Regions from separate parts of the Rugosimonospora acidiphila genome, predicted to be linked through region 3. Evidence: riboswitches for the same ligand, from Rfam matches in the RefSeq annotation. Region 3 holds a riboswitch; each other region holds the start of a gene.
What was found. A riboswitch is a leader RNA that binds a small molecule or an ion and turns the genes downstream of it on or off. The one in region 3 is predicted to bind thiamine pyrophosphate.

Region 1: linked by a shared signal. The riboswitch ahead of thiO (glycine oxidase ThiO) and the one ahead of ABEA87_RS13705 (ECF transporter S component) in region 3 are both predicted to bind thiamine pyrophosphate.
Region 2: linked by a shared signal. The riboswitch ahead of thiC (phosphomethylpyrimidine synthase ThiC) and the one ahead of ABEA87_RS13705 (ECF transporter S component) in region 3 are both predicted to bind thiamine pyrophosphate.

The regions. Positions count from the first base shown of each region.
Region 1 covers NZ_BAABJQ010000030.1:77,504-80,772, reverse strand. Annotated here, with positions in the region: gene ABEA87_RS34635 (thiazole synthase) at 1-323, opposite strand, end outside; gene thiS (sulfur carrier protein ThiS) at 325-525, opposite strand; gene thiO (glycine oxidase ThiO) at 522-1,739, opposite strand; TPP riboswitch at 1,785-1,895, opposite strand; gene thiE (thiamine phosphate synthase) at 1,942-2,622, shown strand; gene ABEA87_RS34615 (nSTAND1 domain-containing NTPase) at 3,100-3,269, shown strand, end outside.
Region 2 covers NZ_BAABJQ010000001.1:479,333-482,601, forward strand. Annotated here, with positions in the region: gene ABEA87_RS02425 (ABC-F family ATP-binding cassette domain-containing protein) at 1-1,203, shown strand, start outside; TPP riboswitch at 1,250-1,360, shown strand; gene thiC (phosphomethylpyrimidine synthase ThiC) at 1,592-3,169, shown strand; gene ABEA87_RS02435 (hypothetical protein) at 3,161-3,269, opposite strand, start outside.
Region 3 covers NZ_BAABJQ010000006.1:347,063-350,331, reverse strand. Annotated here, with positions in the region: gene ABEA87_RS13710 (ABC transporter ATP-binding protein) at 1-1,354, opposite strand, end outside; gene ABEA87_RS13705 (ECF transporter S component) at 1,351-1,929, opposite strand; TPP riboswitch at 2,000-2,106, opposite strand; gene ABEA87_RS13700 (acyl-CoA dehydrogenase family protein) at 2,268-3,269, shown strand, end outside.

The DNA.
Region 1 (3,269 bases), on a different contig from region 3:
AGCAGGGTCTCGTCGTCGGCGACGACCTCCAGCTTCACCCACGGGGTCTCCAGCGCCTCCCGGCCCAACCGCGCGGTCAGCAGCGCCTCCCGGGCAGTACGGCAGCCCGCCGTGTTGGGCAGCACCCGTACGCCGCGGGCCACCAGCACGTCCAGTACCGAGCCCGAGGTGCCCGGGTCCACCCGCCGCATGGCGACCGTGCACATGGCGGTACCCGAGGCCACCACCGCCTCGTCGAGCACCTGCGGGCTCGGCGCGCCGCCGGTGCCGAGGATGAGCCGGGAGCCGAGTTCCTGTCCGGCGATGATGAATGGATCGTCCACGTCAACCTCCCTGTACCGCGGTCAGCAGCTCGACCTGCTGGCCCTCACACAGCGCGACCTGAGTCCAGGTGCCGCGCGGCACCACCGCACCGTCCACCGCCGCGGCGACCCCACGCACCGCGGGAGCCCACGAGGTCACCAGCTCGGCGAGGGTGGACCCGTCGGGCAGGTCCACCCGTTCACCGTTGATCGTCAGCGTCATGCGGATACCTCCGAGCGAGAGAACCGGCGCGGGTCGCAGGCGGTCAGATCGATGCCCGGGTCTTCGCCGGTGATCAGGCCGGCGACCGCGTCGGCGGTCAGCGGCGCGAGCAGGATCCCGTTGCGGTAGTGGCCGGTCGCCACCAGCAGGCCGTCCACGACGGTGCCGCCGATCATCGGGAGGTTGTCCGGCGAGCCGGGGCGCAGGCCGGTGCTCACCTCGTCGAACCGCACCTCGCCCAGCACCGGGAGGAGCAGCTGGGCGTCGCGCAGCAGCTCGTACACGGCCCCGGCGCGCGGGCCCAGGTCGAACCCGGCCTCCTCGCTGGACGCGCCGATCACCAGGCTCCCATCGCCGCGCGGCACCACATAGACCGGGCTGCCCCGCACGGCACCCCGTACCACGTGGTTGAGCAGGTCGCTCGGGCCACGCAGGCGCAGCGTCTGCCCCTTGACCGGCCGGACCGGGGGCACCACCTCCGCCGGAAGCCCCGCCGAAGCCTGAAGCCCCGCCGGAACCTGAAGCCCCGCCGGTGTCGAGGGCCCGGTCTGGGCTGGCAGTTCGGCAACGGCCGCCGACCAGGCTCCGGCGGCCAGCACCACCGTGCCGGCCTCGAACCGGTCCCCGCTCTCGGTCCGCACGCCGACCACCTGCTGGCCGCGCCTCAGCCAGCCGCCGACCCGGGCCGTGACCTCCCGCACGCCGGCACCGCCGGCGGCCCGGCGCAGCGCGCCGTGCAGCATCCGGTTGTCGATCTGGTGGTCGTCGGCCGCCCAGAGGCCGCCGGGCAGCCCCGCCGCCAGGGCCGGCTCGGCGGCGCGCAGCTGCCTGCTGGTCAGCAGCTCCGACTCGATGCCCAGCGAGGACTGGAAGGCGTGCAGGTCGCGCAGGGCGGCCAGGTCGGCGGCGTCCCAGGCGGCCTGCAGGGTGCCGCACCGCCGGTACCCGACGTCCACCCCGGTGGCGTCGGCCAGCTCGGCGACGAAGCCCGGGTACCGGGCCGCCGAGTCGAGGGTGAGCGCCAGCAGCGGGCGCCCCTCGTAGTGCAGCTCGGTGGCCGGCGCGAGCATGCCGGCGGCGGTCCAGGTGGCACCGGAGCCCGGCGCCGGATCCAGCACGGTCACGGCCAACCCCCGCTGCGCGCAGCGCCAGGCGATGGACAGCCCGATCACGCCCGCGCCGACCACCACGACGTCGGTGGCGCCGCTACCCATCCGGCCTCCCGTGGTCACGCCGCGTGCGCGAGGCAACGCGGCGGCTGGGGGTCGGTGAGCACTCCCTGCGCCGGCATTACCCGGATCAGGTTCAACGGTCGGCGGCTCCCAGCCAGCCCTCTCAGCCCGGTCTACCGGGCTCCCGTGCACGGTTCACCATACGCGCCGGCCGATACCGGCGCATCGGGTACCGTCGCCGACCATGAGCTCACGATCACCCGAGCAGGTCCGGGCCGCCCTGGCCGGCGCCCGGCTGTACCTGTGCACCGACGCCCGCACCCGCCAGGGTGACCTGGCGGACTTCCTCGACGCCGTGCTGGCCGGCGGGGTGGACATCGTGCAGCTGCGGCAGAAGGGGCTGGAGGCCCGGCAGGAACTGCGCTATCTGGAGGTGTTCGCGGAGGCGGCGGAGCGCCACGGCAAGCTGTTCGCGGTCAACGACCGGGTCGACCTCGCGCACGCCTGCGGGGCGCCGGTGCTGCACCTGGGCCAGGACGACCTGCCGGTGCCGCTGGCCCGCCGGATCATCGGGGACGGGCCGGTGATCGGTCGCTCCACCCACTCGCCCGAGCAGTTCGACGCGGCGCGCGACGAGCCGGGCGCGGATTACCTGTGCGCCGGCCCGACCTGGGCCACCCCGACCAAGCCCGGCCGGCCGGCCGCCGGCCTGGACCTGCTCAGCCACGCCACGCGGTCGGCCTCCGGTACCCGGCCCTGGTTCGCGATCGGCGGGATCGACCTGGACCGGCTGGACGAGGTGCTGGCCCGCGGCGCCCGCCGGGTGGTCGTGGTGCGGGCCATCACCGAGGCGGACGATCCGGGAGCGGCGGCGCGCGCCTGGGCCCAACGGCTGTCGGCCGCCACCCTCGCCGAGGCGGCGTAGACGGGGCGCTTCCCGCTGGGGCGGGGGTGCTCGCACCGCCACACGCCGGCTCCGGCTGCGCTCCCCCCGGAAGGCCCTAGGCGGGTCTGGCCTCGTGATGGCTGCCACCCATGCCGGCGCTGTCGCCGCGGTACGAACTCGTGCTCATCGAGGCTCCCTGACTGGTGTCGAAATCGGACTTTCGATGCCGCCTCGACTCGCTTTTCTCAAGCAAGTGAAAGGCTCGGCTGTTAAATCGGCTTCGGTTGGCGATGAAGTTCGCCGATGTCGTGCCGCCCCCGTACGACGTGGCCCGACCGGGTTGGTGCTGGCGGGAGCCGTCCCGTCGGCAGACACCGGCCAGCCGGTTATATCCGCCAAACGTTGTCCGGTGTCGCTGGCTGGACGCCGGACAACAGACTCCGGATAATGGCCGCGCGACAGAAACGCCGGATTCAGTCGCGTTGATACCTATCCGGGCGTCAAGGGGTGGAGATCGTGCCGCGCAACGAGAGACCACTCGAGGCCGACGACCACGTGCTGACCAGATTCGCCGCCGACCTGCGCCGGCTGCGCGAGAAGGCGGGCAGCCCCCCGTACCGTGAGCTGGCCAGGCGCGCGCACTACTCGTCCACGACGTTGGCGGACGCGGCCGGCGGCCGGAAGTT
Region 2 (3,269 bases), on a different contig from region 3:
GCCCTGGGCCTGTCCTGGGACGCGGTGCGGGACCGCCGGGTCGGTACCTGCTCGGGCGGGCAGCAGAAGCGGTTCGCGCTGGAACTGCTGCTGCGCGGCGGCGACGAGGTGCTACTGCTCGACGAGCCGGACAACTTCCTGGACGTGCCGGCCAAGCGCTGGTTGGAGAGCCGGCTCGCCGAGTCCTCGAAGTCGGTGCTGTACGTGTCGCACGACCGTGAGCTGCTGGCCCGCACCGCCGACCGGGTGGTGGCCGTCGAGGGTGGCTCGGCCTGGGTGCACCCCGGTGGGTTCGAGTCCTGGCACTCGGCGCGGTCCGACCGGCACGAGCGGCTGGAGCGCGACCGCAGGCGCTGGGACGAGGAGCGCGAGAAGCTGCGCGCGCAGATGCTGATGTACAAGCAGAAGGCGTCGTACAACTCGAAGATGGCCTCGCGGTACCAGTCGGCGCAGACCAAGCTGAGCAAGTTCGAGGAGGCCGGGCCGCCCACGCTGCCGCCGCGCGAGCAGGACATCCGGATGCGGCTGTCCGGCGGGCGCACCGGCAAGCGGGCGATCATCTGCGAGGGCCTGGAGCTGGAGGGGCTGACCTACCCGTTCGACCTGGAGGTCTGGTACGGCGACCGGGTGGCGGTGCTGGGCGGCAACGGTACCGGCAAGTCGCACTTTCTGCGGCTGCTCGCCGTCGGCGGTACCGAGCCGGAGGCTCCCGCTCTGTCCACGGTGGAGCCGGTGGCGGCCTCGGGCTCGGCCCGGCTCGGCGCGCGGGTCGTGGCCGGCCACTTCTCCCAGGTTCACGACCGGCCCGACCTGATGGGGCGGACCCTGGTGGACATTCTGTGGCGGGGCGGCGAGCGCCGCGCCGGGATGGACCGGCACGCGGCCATGAAGGTGCTGGGCCGGTACGAGCTGGCCGGCCAGGGCGACCAGGTGTTCGACACGCTCTCCGGCGGCCAGCAGGCCCGGTTCCTGGTGTTGCTGCTGGAATGCGACGGGGCGACCCTGCTGCTGCTGGACGAGCCGACCGACAACCTCGACCTGGCCTCCGCCGAGGCGCTGGAGGACGGGCTGCGGGGGTTCGAGGGCACCGTGGTCGCGGTCACCCATGACCGCTGGTTCGCCCGCTCCTTCGACAGGTTCCTGGTGTTCCAGGGCGACGGCGAAGTGGTGGAGGCACCCGAACCGACCTGGGACATCGGCTGAACCACCGTTGCGCAGAACGGTCACCGCGCATAACGTCAAAAGACACACAACTTTCCACGGGAGCCCGGAGCACTGGGCTGAGAGTGGGGCTGAGGCGCCCCTGACCGTCGAACCTGATCCGGGTAATGCCGGCGCAGGGAGGAGCGGCGGTGAGCTCATGCACGAGCCGGTTGCGTCTGGTCCCGGATGCGCGTCGGGATCGAGATCCGGCACCGAAGGGCCGCGCATCGGCCGCGGTGAGCACAGTGCCCATGCAAGTGCCAATCGCACTTGATAACTGCAACTGCGTAAATCTCTCGCGATCCGGGGCGCCTCGCCCCGGATCGCGGCGTTTCGAGGGTGGGCAACGCGGCCCGCTGAAATCGTCTGGGCTTCAGTGGAGGGGGACATGAAGGTCTATGTGACGGGCCCGCGCACCGACATCCGGGTGCCGTTCCGTGAAGTGACGCTAGCGGGCGACGGCTCGGCGGTCAGGCTCTACGACACATCCGGACCGGCCCCGGACGGGCCGGCCGTCGGGTTGCCGCCGCTGCGGGCGCCGTGGGTGGCCGAACGGGTCGCCGGCGGCACGCAGCTGCGCTTCGCCCGTGCGGGCATGGCCACCCCGGAGATGGAGTTCGTGGCGCTGCGTGAGGGCGTGCCGGTCTCCACGGTGGTCGACGAGATCGCGGCCGGCCGAGCCGTGCTGCCGGCCAACGCGAACCACCCGGAGTCGGAGCCGATGATCATCGGCAAACGCTTCCTGGTCAAGGTGAACGCGAACATCGGTTCCGGGTCGGGAACGTCCAGCGTCGATGAGGAGGTGGAGAAGCTGCGCTGGGCCACACGCTGGGGCGCGGACACCGTGATGGACCTGACCACGGGCGAGCGCATCCACGAGACCCGCGAGGCGATCGTGCGCAACGCGCCGGTACCGATCGGCACGGTACCGATCTATGAGGCGCTGGAGCGGGTCGACGGCGACCCGACCCGGCTGTCCTGGGAGCTGTTCCGGGACACCGTCATCGAGCAAGCCGAGCAGGGCGTCGACTACATGACGGTGCACGCCGGCCTGCTGATGCGGCACATCCCGCTGGCGGTCGGGCGGATCGCCGGAATCGTCTCGCGTGGCGGCTCCATGATGGCCGCCTGGTGCCTGGCGCACCATCAGGAGAACTTCCTGTACACCCGGTTCGAGGACCTATGCAGGATCCTCGCGCAGTACGACATCACCCTCTCCCTCGGCGCCGGGCTGCGGCCGGGGTCCATCGCCGACGCCAACGACCCGGCCCAGCTCGCCGAGCTGCGGACCCTCGGCGAGCTGGCCTGGGTGGCGCGGCGCCGCGACGTGCAGGCGATGATCGAGGGCCCCGGCCACGTACCGATGCACAAGATCAAGGAGAACGTCGACCTGCAGCAGGAGTGGTGCCGGGAGGCACCCTTCTACACCCTCGGCCCGCTGACCACCGACATCGCGCCGGGCTACGACCACATCACCTCGGCCATCGGCGCCGCGATGGGAGCGATGTACGGCACCGCGATGCTCTGCTACATCACGCCCAAGGGCGCCCTCGGGCTGCCGAACCGCGAGGACGTCAAGGCCGGGGTCATCGCGTACAAGATCGCTGCTCACGCGGCCGACCTGGCCAAGGGTCATCCGGGCGCCCGGGCCTGGGACGACGCCGTGTCCAAGGCGCGCTTCGAGTTCCGCTGGGAGGACCAGTTCGACCTGGCGATCGACTCGGAGGCCGCGCGCACGTGCCACGACGAGGCGCTGCCCGTCCCGCAGGCGAAGGTCGCGCACTTCTGCTCGATGTGCGGGCCGCGGTTCTGCTCCCCGAAGATCGGTCAGGAACTGCAGCGGTACGCGGCGGAGCACGGCGTCAGTATTGACGCCGCGGTCGCCGCCGGCATGAGCGAGAAGTCGGCCGAGTTCGTGGCGTCCGGCGGCGCCGTGTACCTCCCCGTGACGAGCGGGTCAGGCTGATGGGCGCCCGGTCTCGTCGTCGCCCTCCCGGGCATGCCGGGCGGCCCGGTTGCCGCCGAGCCGCACGGACGGGGATTTCACACCGAGCCCCTTGACCCAG
Region 3 (3,269 bases):
CGCGCAGCTTCGCCAGAAGCTCCACCAGTTCGACCCAGGTGCGCCGATCCTGACCGAAGGTCGGCTCGTCGAGGATGAGCAGCCCGGGCGCGGTGGCCAGGGCGGTGGCCACCGACAGGCGGCGGGCCTCGCCGCCGGACAGCGTGTACGGGTTGGCCGCCGCCAACCGGTCAAGGCGCAGCCGTACCAGCAGATTGTCCACAGTGGACTTGATGGATTCCTCGCTCGCCCCGGTGCGGCGCGGCCCGAGCGCGAGTTCGTCCCGCACGCGCGAGGTGACGAACTGGTGCTCCGGGTTCTGGAACACCGAGCCGATGTGCCGGGCCAGGGACGCGGCCCGCCACCGGTGCGGCGGCCGACCGGCGAGCGGGCCGGCCAGCCGTTCGGTCGCGGCCACGGTGCCGGAGCCGGGCGCGAGCAGGCCGCCCAGCAGCAGGGCGAGCGTGGACTTGCCGGCGCCGTTCGGGCCCACCACGGCCAGCGCCTCGCCGGCCGGTACCGTGATGTCCATAGTGGACAGCCGGTCGGGTACCGCCACCCGTTCGGCGCGCAGCAGCACCGGGCCGGGGGAGCCGGCCGGCCGAACCGGGCCAGCCAGCGATCCGGCATTCGTCGCGCGGGCGAATGTGACCTGGTGCCCCGGTACCCACACGCCCCGCTCGACCAGCCACGAACCGTGCGTCGCGAACACCGCCTCGGGTACGCCGTCGGCGACGACCCCGCCGCCGGCCTCCAGCACCACCACCCGGTCGACCAGCGGCAGCACCTCGGCCACCCGGTGCTCGACCAGGATCAGGGTGGTGTCGCGGGCGGCCAGGATCCGGGCGATGGCGGCACGGATCTGCCCAGCGCCGGCCGGATCGAGGTTCGCGGTCGGCTCGTCCAGCAGCAGCAGCGACGGGCGCAGCGCGAGCGCGCCGGCCAGCGCCAGCCGCTGCGCCTCGCCGCCGGAGAGGGCGGCCGTGTCGCGGCCCCGGCCGTAGCGGAAGCCGACCGTGGCGAGCGCCTCGTCCACCCGGGGCCAGATGTCCGCCACGGGTACGCCGTGATTCTCCAGGCCGAACGCGACGTCGTCGCCGGCCCGAGACATCACCAACTGGGTCTGCGGATCCTGGAAGACGATGCCCGGGGTCAGGCCGCCGAGGTCGATGGTGCCCTCGCGCTCGCCCGAGTCCTCGGCGAGCAGCCCGGCGAGCGCGGCGAGCAGGGTGCTCTTGCCGGCCCCCGAGGGGCCCAGCAGCAACACCCGTTCGCCGCGCTCGATGCGCAGATCGACTCCGCGCACGGCCCAGGCCTTGCGGCCGGCGTGCCGCCAGCCGAACCCGTCCAGCCGGATGGCGTCGGTGCGGTTCAAACGGCGGTCCGCTCCCGACCGGCCGGAAAGCGGTCCAGCACCCCGGTCTGGGCCAGCCCGCGGGTCAGCGCCCAGCCGCCGAGGCCGGTGATCACCAGGCCGCTGCCGGCCGAGACGGCGACCTGACCGATCTTCCAGGCGGTCGAGTAGTCGGGGTAGTAGAGCACGATGTCCAGCAGTCCGGCGGCCGCGCCGGCCAACAGGCCGCCGACCAGCGCGGTGGGTAGCTTGCTCGAGCGGTACCCGGTGGCCGCGAACGGCAGCTCTCCGCCGAAGCCCTGCAACAGGCCGTACAGGATGGTGGACAGGCCCCACTGGGCGCCGAGCAGTGCCTCGATGGTCGACGCGACCAGCTCGGCGAACAGGCCGGCACCGGGCTTGCGGATGACCAGCGGTCCGACCACGGCGGGTAGGAACCAGATCCCGTTGAGGGCCGCGCGGGCCGGCGGGAAGCCGGGGAACGCGCCGTCGAGACCGTTCCAGATCTGATCCCAGGCGTAGAACACGACGCCGAAGGCGACCGCGATCACTGCGGCGACCACGATGTCGACGGTCCGCCAGCGACGGATTTCCATGGACAATTCCTCCCGGTAGACGACATACCAGGAGAAGACGCACGCCATGCCCCCAATGGACATGGCGCGGCTGGAGATCGACCGAACTCCCTGCGCTGGCATTACCCAGATCAGGTTCGAGGGTCTGTGACCGTCCCGGCCACACTCTCAGCGCTGCGCGCTCCCCTGTCGGACGAAGGCTCGGGCCCCGTGGATCGGTGTCTCGTGGATCACGGGAAACGAAGTCTTCGCATGAAGTTGTGCCGCCGAGGGTAGCACCGGACAAGACGCTACCGCCGGGTAGTACCCGCGAGTAGCGTGGGTCACAGGAAGCCCGACCAGACCACTGGGGGGTGGCCATGACGACGATGGATCAACGCTCCGCGCAGTTCGGCCCGGACGGCGGTGAGCCCTCGGAGGCGACCGCCCAGCAACCGCCGGCGAGGACCGACCCTGATCCGGCGACCGGGCCGGTGACCGCGCGGACAGATCGGAGTCCGACCGACGGGTCGGCCGGCGTCGACGAGCGGCAGGCCCGACAGACCGCCGAGGCGGCCCGCGAGACGGAGTGGCGCAAGCCCAGCTTCGGAAAGGAGCTGTACCTCGGCCGGCTGAGGATGGACCTGATCGACCCGTGGCCGGCGCCCGATCCGGCGCGCGCGGCCAAGGCCGAGGAGTTCCTCGCCCGGCTCAGCGAGTTCGCCGCCGGCATCGACGGCGCCCGCATCGAGCGTGAGGCGCGGATCCCCGACGAAGTCATCCGCGGCCTCGCCGAACTGGGCGCGTTCGGCATGAAGATCGATGAGAAGTACGGCGGCCTCGGCCTGTCCAACCTGCACTACTGCCGGGCGCTGGCACTGGTCGGGTCGGCGAACCCGGCGATCGGCGCCCTGCTGTCCGCGCACCAGTCCATCGGCGTGCCCCAGCCGCTCAAGCTGTTCGGTGACGACGAGCAGAAGCGGAGGTTCCTGCCCCGGCTCGCGGCCGGGGAGGTGTCCGCGTTCCTGCTCACCGAGTCGGACGTGGGCTCCGATCCGGCCCGGCTGTCCACCACCGCGACCCCGGTCGAGGGCGGCTACCGGCTGAACGGGGTCAAGCTGTGGGCGACCAACGGCACGCTCGCCACGCTGCTGGTGGTGATGGCGCAGGTGCCCGCTCGTGGGCCGGACCAGCAAGGCGGCGATCGACAGTCCGGAGGGCACCGGGGCGGGATCACCGCGTTCGTGGTGGAGGCGGACTCGCCCGGCGTGACCGTCGAGCGGCGCAACGCCTTCATGGGCCTGCGCGGCCTGGAGAACAGCGTCACCCGCTTCCACGACGTGTTCGTGCCGACAGAGAATGTGATCGCCCGCGAGGGGCAG